DNA from 4 places in the Arthrobacter sp. NPDC056493 genome. Region 3 is predicted to be linked to each of the others. Evidence: predicted binding sites of a transcription regulator. Region 3 holds the regulator's gene; each other region holds the start of a gene.
The links. Region 3 encodes LexA, which represses DNA repair genes until DNA is damaged. Its sites were predicted from a motif close to TCGAACANNTGTTCGA; they were not measured.
Positions count from the first base shown of each region.

Region 1: ACFQ50_RS23875 (LexA family protein) is a predicted target of LexA. The motif match lies at 1,040-1,055, and genes of this name have one in related genera.
Region 2: ACFQ50_RS20350 (DUF6504 family protein) is a predicted target of LexA. The motif match lies at 1,233-1,248, and genes of this name have one in related genera.
Region 4: ACFQ50_RS12350 (DUF222 domain-containing protein) is a predicted target of LexA. The motif match lies at 1,127-1,142, and genes of this name have one in related genera.

Region 1 covers NZ_JBHTSL010000101.1:388-2,581, reverse strand. Annotated here, with positions in the region: partial or broken gene ACFQ50_RS23880 (Y-family DNA polymerase) at 1-530, opposite strand, end outside; gene ACFQ50_RS23875 (LexA family protein) at 596-1,027, opposite strand; gene ACFQ50_RS23870 (hypothetical protein) at 1,216-1,509, opposite strand; gene ACFQ50_RS23865 (helicase associated domain-containing protein) at 1,580-2,194, opposite strand, start outside.
Region 2 covers NZ_JBHTSL010000064.1:7,229-9,422, forward strand. Annotated here, with positions in the region: gene ACFQ50_RS20345 (DNA polymerase III subunit alpha) at 1-809, opposite strand, end outside; gene ACFQ50_RS20350 (DUF6504 family protein) at 806-1,171, opposite strand; gene ACFQ50_RS20355 (hypothetical protein) at 1,329-1,715, shown strand; gene ACFQ50_RS20360 (chorismate mutase) at 1,841-2,167, opposite strand; gene ACFQ50_RS20365 (VOC family protein) at 2,182-2,194, shown strand, end outside.
Region 3 covers NZ_JBHTSL010000034.1:5,646-7,839, forward strand. Annotated here, with positions in the region: gene ACFQ50_RS14360 (histidinol-phosphate transaminase) at 1-238, opposite strand, end outside; gene ACFQ50_RS14365 (LysM peptidoglycan-binding domain-containing protein) at 345-713, opposite strand; gene lexA (transcriptional repressor LexA) at 1,022-1,768, shown strand; gene ACFQ50_RS14375 (ATP-dependent DNA helicase) at 1,828-2,194, opposite strand, start outside.
Region 4 covers NZ_JBHTSL010000026.1:43,084-45,277, forward strand. Annotated here, with positions in the region: gene ACFQ50_RS12350 (DUF222 domain-containing protein) at 1-877, opposite strand, end outside; gene ACFQ50_RS12355 (substrate-binding periplasmic protein) at 1,210-2,055, shown strand; gene ACFQ50_RS12360 (amino acid ABC transporter permease) at 2,111-2,194, shown strand, end outside.

The sequences.
Region 1 (2,194 bases), on a different contig from region 3:
TCCCGCTCGGGGGAGGGGACGGAGTCCCAGTGGCACACCCCGCCGAACGCGGGGTTGTTCTTGGCCCATTTGTTGGCCAGTTTCGCGATGGTCTTGGTCGGGGCGATCCCGACGCAGACGGGCACGCCGACGTTCCGCCGGACCGCGGCTTTCATGGACCGGCCCAGGGCCAGCAGCTCGGCAGGGGAGCCTTTGACGCCGAGGAAGGCCTCGTCGATGCTGTAGACCTCCAGCCAGGCCGAGTATCGGCCCAGCAGTTCCATGACCCGGGCGCTGATGTCCCCGTAGAGCTCGTAGTTGGACGAGAGCGCGACGAGGCCCCATTCCTTGGCCCTGGGGGCGAGTTTGAACCAGGGCTCGCCCATGGGGATGCCCAGGGCCTTGGCCTCGGGGGAGCGGGTGACCGCGCACCCATCGTTGTTGGAGAGGACGATGACGGGTTTGTGCTCCAGGGACGGGTTGAACGCCCGTTCCGCGGAGGCGTAGAAGCAGTTCACGTCCACGTGCGCGATCTGCGGCATCCGCCGCATCAGTGCCGGCCTAGACACTGTCGGCCCCCTGCCCGCACGGCTCCCGTGTAACGGAAAAGCGCGCGTTAGACATGGTGCAGGCACCGGGTCGCGACACCCCAGATGGTGAGGTCGGCCAGGGCCGGGACGCGGATGTCCGGGTAGGACGGGTTCTCTGCCTGCAGCACCACCCCGGCGGGCGTGATCCGCAGCCGCTTGATCGTCAGCTCACCGTCCAGGACCGCGACGACCACGCACCCGTCGGTGGGTTCCAGTGCCCGGTTCACGATCAGTTCGTCCCCGTCGCTGATTCCCGCGCCCTCCATGGATTCCCCGGTCACGCGGACGACGTAGGTGCTGGTGATGTCCTTGATCAGGTGCTCGTTCAGGTCGATCCGGCCGTCGAAGTAGTCCTGCGCCGGCGACGGGTACCCGGCAGCGACCGGCACCGGGGAGACCAGCACCGATAACAATGAGACGCCCGCATCTATCACGCGGGGGCCAATAACAACGCCCACAACACACCTTTTTCGAATATATGTTCGATAGGTTTCAAGTGTAGCGCCGGGGACTGACAACCGAACGCCCCGCCTCAGATTGCATCCGATGCTGGCGGAGGACCGGCCCGGGTTGTACCCAATGGGGACAGCTTTGAGCTGTGCGGAGGGCTCCACCTGCCCCCAACGGGCACAACCCGTTCACCCGCTCAGGTAGGTTGCGCGCCGTCCTTTGGGAAGTCGCGGAGGGTGACCGCGATCGCCCGGACCGCTGCCGGGTTTTCCGTCCAGGATCCTCCGGCGCGGGTGCAGGCACGGAAGCTGACCACCTTTGAGCGCTCTGCTGCCTCGGTCAGCTGGGCCCAGGCGCTGCGCAGGTCTTCTTCCTGCTCGGCCGACAGCGGAGCCTTCGAGGGCGCCGGGGGCTCGGCGGGGAGGTCTGGGGCGGGTCCGCGGCCGGGGGCGGCCGCTGCCTTGCGTTGAAAGAGACGTCTGAGGCTCATTTCCGTATCCCCTTTCGGTAAATGAGAGTCCACAGCCAGAGTACTAATGCCTGGCGTCTCCGTCTCCGGCTCAGCTGTCTGGGGCGCTGGGGCTGTTGTGGGGTTTCCGGCCACGTTGCCGTCCGGTGCGCCAGCCCGGCAGCGCCTCGTCCAGGGTCCGTGCTTTGGCTGGTTCGAGTTCGCCGCGGCGCGCCTTTTGGCGCTGGACGTGGATCCAGACGCCCAGGTCGTGTTCTTCGCCGGTCACGACTGCCTTGTGCCGCGGCCAGTCGTGCCCCGCGGCCCGGTACCGGGCCAGGGCGGTGAGCCGGTCCTGCCATCTGGCCTCGTCGGCCACTGGCCGTGGTGGCCGTTGCCAGTCCGGGAGTAAGGCAAGCCCGTCACGGTAGGCCGGTGCGAGTGTCCCGGCCGCGGCGTCGCGGCGGCGCCGCTCCCACCAGGACGCCAACATCCGCTCCGTAGCATCAATGGCTGTACGGGTGGGGTAACGGCCGGTTTCCTGGACCAGGGCCACGAGCTGGCGCATCCGCGCCAGCCCCAGCACGCTCACCTGTGGCGTCGATGTGCCGGCGGCCTGTTCGTGGGCTGCCTGGAGCCCGGGGTCGGCGGCCAGCGCCACGGACAGGTGGTAGCTGATGGTCGAGGCGGGGGCCCTGGTGAGCGCGGCGATCCGGGGGCGGGTCAG
Region 2 (2,194 bases), on a different contig from region 3:
TTCGGCTGGAGCAGCGGCGCGGCGCAGAGCTCGGGAAGAGACTTCAGCGTGCGGGCGGAATCCAGGACGTCTGCGGTGGCAGCCCCGTCCTCCTCGCAGTAACGGACTGCGTTGGTAAGTACGGCCGGCACGCTGTACTCCTGGGCCAGTTTGAGCATGCGGACCGCATGGGCCGTGCTTAGGGGCTCCCCAGGTGCACTGAGGTGGGTGACGATCTCTGCTGCGATGCTTCCTGCCGGCATGGCGTCCAGCCAACCCTTGAACAGGGTGCGTGGCCGGAGGTACCGCCGGCCGCCGAGTGCCAGGCCGACGTCGGAATCCGGGCCCAACAGAACGGTGAGCACCGGTTTCAGGGTTTCCGGGTCCAGGACGCGGGAGGCGAGTTCCGCCCTGGTGACGGCAACGGGTACCGTTCCCCCAGCCTTGCCCGTGGTGCGGGCATGGGCGTCGGAGATCAGCCGGCACAGTGCCTTGTATCCTGCGCCGTTATTGTGTCCGTGCGCAAGCACCACGACACGCCCGGTGACGCGGTCTGCCGAGAACCGTGTTTTGGAAACCCGGGCATCAGGCAACCCGTCCTCGTGGTCCCCGTCGTCGTCGAACACCGACAGGTCCACGCCGACCACTGGGTCAATCCCTGCAGCCATGCATGCCTTGAGGTGTTTGACGGTGCCATACAGGCCGTCCCGGTCCGTGCACCCGAGGGCAGTTGCGCCCTGGGCGGCTGCAGCCTGGGCGAGTTCATCTGGCCAGGAGACACCATAGTGGGCACTGAAGGCGGTGGAAACGTGTAGGTGAGTGAAGCTCATGCTGATTTGTGTTGGAGTGCGTCTTTTGGCCGGAGGGCGTCGTGGATGCGGAGCAGCCGCCAGCGTCCGCTGCCGGTATGCCGCACCAGGTCAAGGGTTAGTGGTTCCGTCGGTTCTGCAGCCGGAGCTTCAGTCGGGGTACTTCTGCCTGCAGGCATGACCTGCACCCGCCAGATCTCATGGTCTACAAGCCCGGGGCCGCTCCCCAGTGGTGCACGCCGTTCTTCGGCCCACCACTGGCGGCGCTCGTACCAGCGCAAGGGTTCAGCACAGACCCGGTACTCCCTGCCGCCCCACCGAAGCTCCGCCGGCTCACCGGTAGGCGCGCAGACGACGTCAACAGACTCGCTGAACGTTCCCATGGGTGCCTCCGGATACCAATCTCATCCTGCAGAAAATACGCAGCAGAATTTACACAGTAATTCGAATATGTATTCGAATAGTTCCAGTCTACGCCGGGCCGCAGACAAAACCTAGATGGGTGTGGACGGACGGCGGCTCACAGGGCAGGATGGTCCCATGAGTTCCAATGACGCGCTCCTGAAGCAGGTAAGCATCGCCGCCAAAGAAAGCACATTGGTGGCCAAGTTCGATATCGACGGCAACATTCCAGCATCGGGCGCCTTCGTGGTGGGGCTCGTGGCTGCCACTCCGGATTATTCACATCAACGGAGGCTGGGAATCGAGTTCATGAACGGCGAGGCGGTCTCGATCTACTCCTTCAGCCATGACGGCACGGAGGAGAACTTCGACCTCAGCAGCGTTGAGCACTCGGGCAACACCATCACAGGCAACTTCCCCATGAGCACGGTACTGGGGCTCGACAAGAGCCACCTCATGTCCGCGTTCAGCGAGGCCGACGGGCGGGAATTCCAGTCCGGCGTGCCCGTTGAGGAGAAGCTCTAGAGGGTCAGCGCCCCCGCGTGCGGCACCGGGCAGCAGCCCGATCAGCCGGCCCCGCGCCTCGGCGCGCCTGTCTGAGGCCTGAAACCGGCCGCCGCCAGAAAACGGCTACAGCCAGAGACAACTGATCAGCTGTTGTCGTTGTGGATTTTCATCTCAAGCTCGATGAACTTCGAGATCATGGCCCGGTACGTGGTTTCCACGATGTCCGGGTCGATTTCTTTTTTCTCGGCGGCCAGGCGCACGTGCTCGATGACCCGCTCCACGCGCCCCGGGGCCCGCACTTCGGCGTCGTCGCCCTTCAGCGTTCCCGCGATGCGGATCAGGCGCTCACGGCGGGCAATCAGCGTGACGATCTGCTCGTCCACCTCATCCACCGCGACCCGCACGGCGGCGAGCTGTTCCCGGTCAGCCTGGGCATTTTTCTCGTCTCCGTGATTTGTGGGCATGATCATGACAGTATCGAACCATGCAGCCCAGAG
Region 3 (2,194 bases):
ATTCCGCCAGCGCTTCCCGGAGTTCGGTGAATTCGCGGTCGGGGTAGCGGTTGAGTCCCGTGGCGGCCTCGCTTACGGCCGCGGTAATGGCCGCCTGCACGTCGGCGGGCACACCATGAGTGTTCTCGTTGACGTTGAGCAGGATCGGAACGTCAAGCTGCGGGGCGCCGTAAGGGGACAGCCCCCTCAGGTTGGTCCGCAGGGGCAGTCGGTTCAGTCGCTCAAGCTGGTCAGTCACCTAGACAGTTTAAGTAACCCGGAGGGCTGGCCGGAAACTGTGACGGTCCCGAAGCCCACGGAACCGCGCGCCGGCACTATTTGCCGGCGTTATTTGTTGGCACAAGTTATTTGTTGGGCACAAACAGCTGCTGCCCGGGCATGACCTTCCCGGCCTGAAGGTCGTTGAGCTGGACGATGTCCGCAATGACGTCGCGGGGATCGCGGCCCGGATCGACTTTTCCGGCGATGGCCCAGAGTGATTCGCCGGGCTGCACCGTAACCGAAACCGTCGGCGTGACAGACAGGCCGCTGGCACTGTCCGCTGCTTTGGCCGGCGAGTTAAGGAGCCCGGTCAGCGACAGGAGCACGGCGGCGAGCATGACAAGCGGCAGCCCGATGAGGACAATCCGGCCGCGGCGGGTGAGGCGAAGGCGCGGCGGCTTACCGGGCCGGGACACTCCGCGGGACTGGGTTATTGCTGTTGAAGCTGACATGGCGTGAGCCCTCCTGGACCAAGTTGTACTGCCTCGCGTTCGAATAGACAGTTCGAACATCGGGCTGAAAAACCGCCCTCACTAGAACACATGTTCGAACTTTGCTTTTCCTAAGTTTTAGCACCTATCAACGAATTAAGTCGAGACTCGCTAGAACAAATGTTTGAAAAAGCCCTATGGCTGGCCTACGTTGGAAATCACAGAACAACCACATCTGCAGTTGATCAGCAGGGTCTGACATTTTTCAGGCCGGAAGTTCCCGGCCACCAGCTAGCGCGGCCGGGAGGAACGGAAAGGCGTTGGCGAACATGGCAGCACAGGCCTCTGACGGCAAGGCTCCCCAGCGCAGCCCGCGGTCTCAGCGGACCCCCAAGGGACTTACGCTCCGCCAGAAGAAGATCCTGGAAACCATCCAGCGCTCGGTCAACGAGAACGGCTACCCGCCGTCGATGCGGGAAATCGGCGACACCGTTGGCCTTGCCAGCCTGTCCAGCGTGACCCATCAGCTCTCCCAGCTGGAAAAGCTTGGCTACCTGCGGCGGGACCCCAAACGGCCGCGCGCCATGGAGGTCCTCATGCCGCTGACCCTGGATGCAGGGACGGCCAAATCCGGCGGCGCGGACAAGGCCCCGGCGTTGGGCACGGCAGGCGGCTCCGTGTCCGAACTGCCCAGCGCGATGGACACCGCCATGGTCCCGCTGGTCGGCCGGATTGCCGCCGGCGGCCCCATCCTGGCGGACCAGATGGTGGAGGACCTGATGCCGCTGCCCCGCCAGCTGGTGGGCCACGGTGAACTCTTCATGCTCAAGGTCGCCGGCGACTCCATGGTGGACGCCGCCATCTGCGACGGAGACTGGGTTGTGGTCCGGCGGCAAAGCGATGCGGTTAATGGTGACATCGTCGCGGCGCTGCTCGATGACGAAGCCACGGTCAAGACCTTCCGGCAGCGGGACGGCCACACCTGGCTGCTTCCGCAGAACACGCAGTACGAACCCATCCTCGGCGACCACGCCGTGGTCATGGGCAAGGTGGTTTCCGTGCTCCGCTCGCTGTAGCAGCTGGGGCTTGTCGGCACAAAACCTTCTGCCCCGGGCTGTAACAGCCCGGGGCGTCCTTATGCCTGCGCGCCGGCGAGCCTTTCGAGGGCCGCCACGGCAGTCTTCCGGTCTGTCGTCGGCCAGAACGGCGGCAGTGCGGCCCGCAGGAACCCGCCATAGCGTTCCGTGGACAGCCGGGAATCCAGCACCGCCACCACGCCCTTGTCAGACGTGGACCGGATGAGCCGTCCCGCCCCCTGGGCAAGCCTGATCGCCGCGTGCGTGGCGGATACGGACATGAAGCCGTTGCCGCCGGCCTGGGCAACGGCCCGGGACCGTGCGGTCATCAGCGGGTCGTCGGGGCGCGGGAAGGGAATCCTGTCGATGACCACCAGGCGGCATGATCCTCCCGGCACGTCGACCCCCTGCCACAGCGACATCGTC
Region 4 (2,194 bases), on a different contig from region 3:
CGCCGGATCCGCCCAAGAGCCCGTCAGACCCACCAAAAAGGCGGTAGGCCAGCGCATCAGCGCGGAGCTCCGACAGTGTGCCGGGTTCAGCATCAGGGCGCGGCCCGGGAAGGCCCCTGAGCTCTGCAGCCCGCACGCTGGCCTGCCGCGCATCGCGGTCGAGCCCATTGAAAATGGCCATCCCGACGTCCGCAGTGAGGAAGGCGGAGAGCGTGCACATGCCGTCCGGCTCGGCCGAGAACCAAACGCCGCGCTCACGCTGGGCAGCCTCTTTACGGGCCGCGAGGCTCTCGGGGTGCAGGCTCTCCCGCAGCCGACGCAGGCATGCGCGGAATTCGGACGTTGTGCGGCGGCGGCCTTGCCGTGTCCGCGTTCGCCGCAGGGCAACCGTAGCGAATTTTTCGGCCTGCTCTGCGGGGAGGGAGCGGGCCTGATCGAGGATAACCCGGGCGTGCGCTTCGGTAATCTCGCCTGCCTGGACCGCCTCAAGGACCTCCCACTGGGCCGTGGTCAGATCCGCTGCGTCGTTCAGGAAACGCGCGGCCGTGCCTTCCGAGAGGGCACAGGCGGTGGACACCTCCGTGACAGCAAGCGCATGCGTTTCGTCCCCACCGAACCGTACCGGCTGGTTCTCTTGCCGCCGGGGCGATTCCTCGCCAATCGCTTCTTCGACCCGCGCCAGGGCCCCCATTTTCACGCCCGTTGCCCAGGCGATGAGCCGGTCGGTCGACTCCACCACGCCGAGTGCTTCGTCGGCGGTGAGGAAGGAGGCGAGCGGAACGCTCACGGTGCCGGCGAGCAGTGAATCCTCCCGGTCCGTGAAGTCGACAGCCGGAATCCACGTCTCATCGTCGGTGACGAATGCCTGGACCTCCACGCCTCTCCCCCTCCCGGAAGAAGTGCCGGCACTTCTTCCTACCGGACACTTTCAGGCTAGGGGGAGGGTCTGACATTTAATGCTGCGGGTTCAGGGCCCGCGAAAAAAGTACTGGACGTGGCCGGGGTCACAGCGCTACTGTTGAACCAGCACGCAGATTGTTTGACAATAAAACAACCAAACCACGACGGCGGCCCGGAACTCACGCCGCCCCTCACCTCCCCGACCGGCAGCCCACCGCCGCCGGCCACAAAAATTCCTTCGAGCTGCGGACGGCCCCTTGATGCCGCCGCCAGCCCGGTAACCCCATTCCCGTAAAGAGGGTTTAGACAATGACCAAAACAAGCAAGATCGTCCTTGCTGTCCTCGACATCGCCGTACTGTCCGCAACCGCAGGCTTCTTCGGCAGCGGCTTCCGCGGCAACAGCGCCGCCGCTTCCACCGGCTCGGCGCAGGGCACGTTCATCGAGGAAATCAAGAAGCGCGGCGAACTCCGCGTCGGCGTTGCCATCGCTCCGCCCATGACCGTCCAGCAGGCCGACGGCACACTGGGCGGACCCAACCTCATTCCGCTGGAGGAACTGGCCAAGCAGCTCGGCGTGAAGCTGGTGCCTGTTGCCGCGGAATGGAAGAACATCGTGGCCGGCCTGCAGGCCAACCGCTACGACTTCGCAGCAAACCTCGATTACACCGTGGAGCGGTCACTGGCGATCTCCTTCACGAACCCCGTCTACGAGTACCCCGGCGTGTTCGTGGTGAAGGCCACCTCGCCACACACCACCTCTGACCAGATCATCCAGAGCGGCGGCCAGATCGCTACCGCCCAGGGCGCAGCTCCGGAAGCCACGTTGAAGGGCCTGACGTCCAAGATCATGCCCATGGATTCCTACTCGAACGCCATCTCCGCCATCCAGGCCGGCCGCGCGGTCGCCGAATTCACGGACCTTCCCACCGCTGAATCGCAGGCCCAGGCAGACAAGACGCTGAAGATCGTCGTCCCGGATCCGGAGATCTACTCGGGCACCGCCGCGTACGGTGTGCCAGCCGGCGTCGACGCCCGCTCGATGCAGATCGTCAACATCGCCATCGAGCGTGCACAGAAGAGCGGCAAGCTCGCCCAGGCCTACACCAAGGTCAACTACTTCGAGGTGGACAACCTCGGCGACCTGAAGAAGTAGTGACCTGCCAAGAAATGATCTGGCAAGAAGTCACCCGGCAAGGAGCCAAGACATCATGAACTACAACTTCGACTGGGACGTGGTTGCCCGGGCAGTGCCTGCAATGATGCAGGGCCTTGGAATCACCCTCCAGATCACC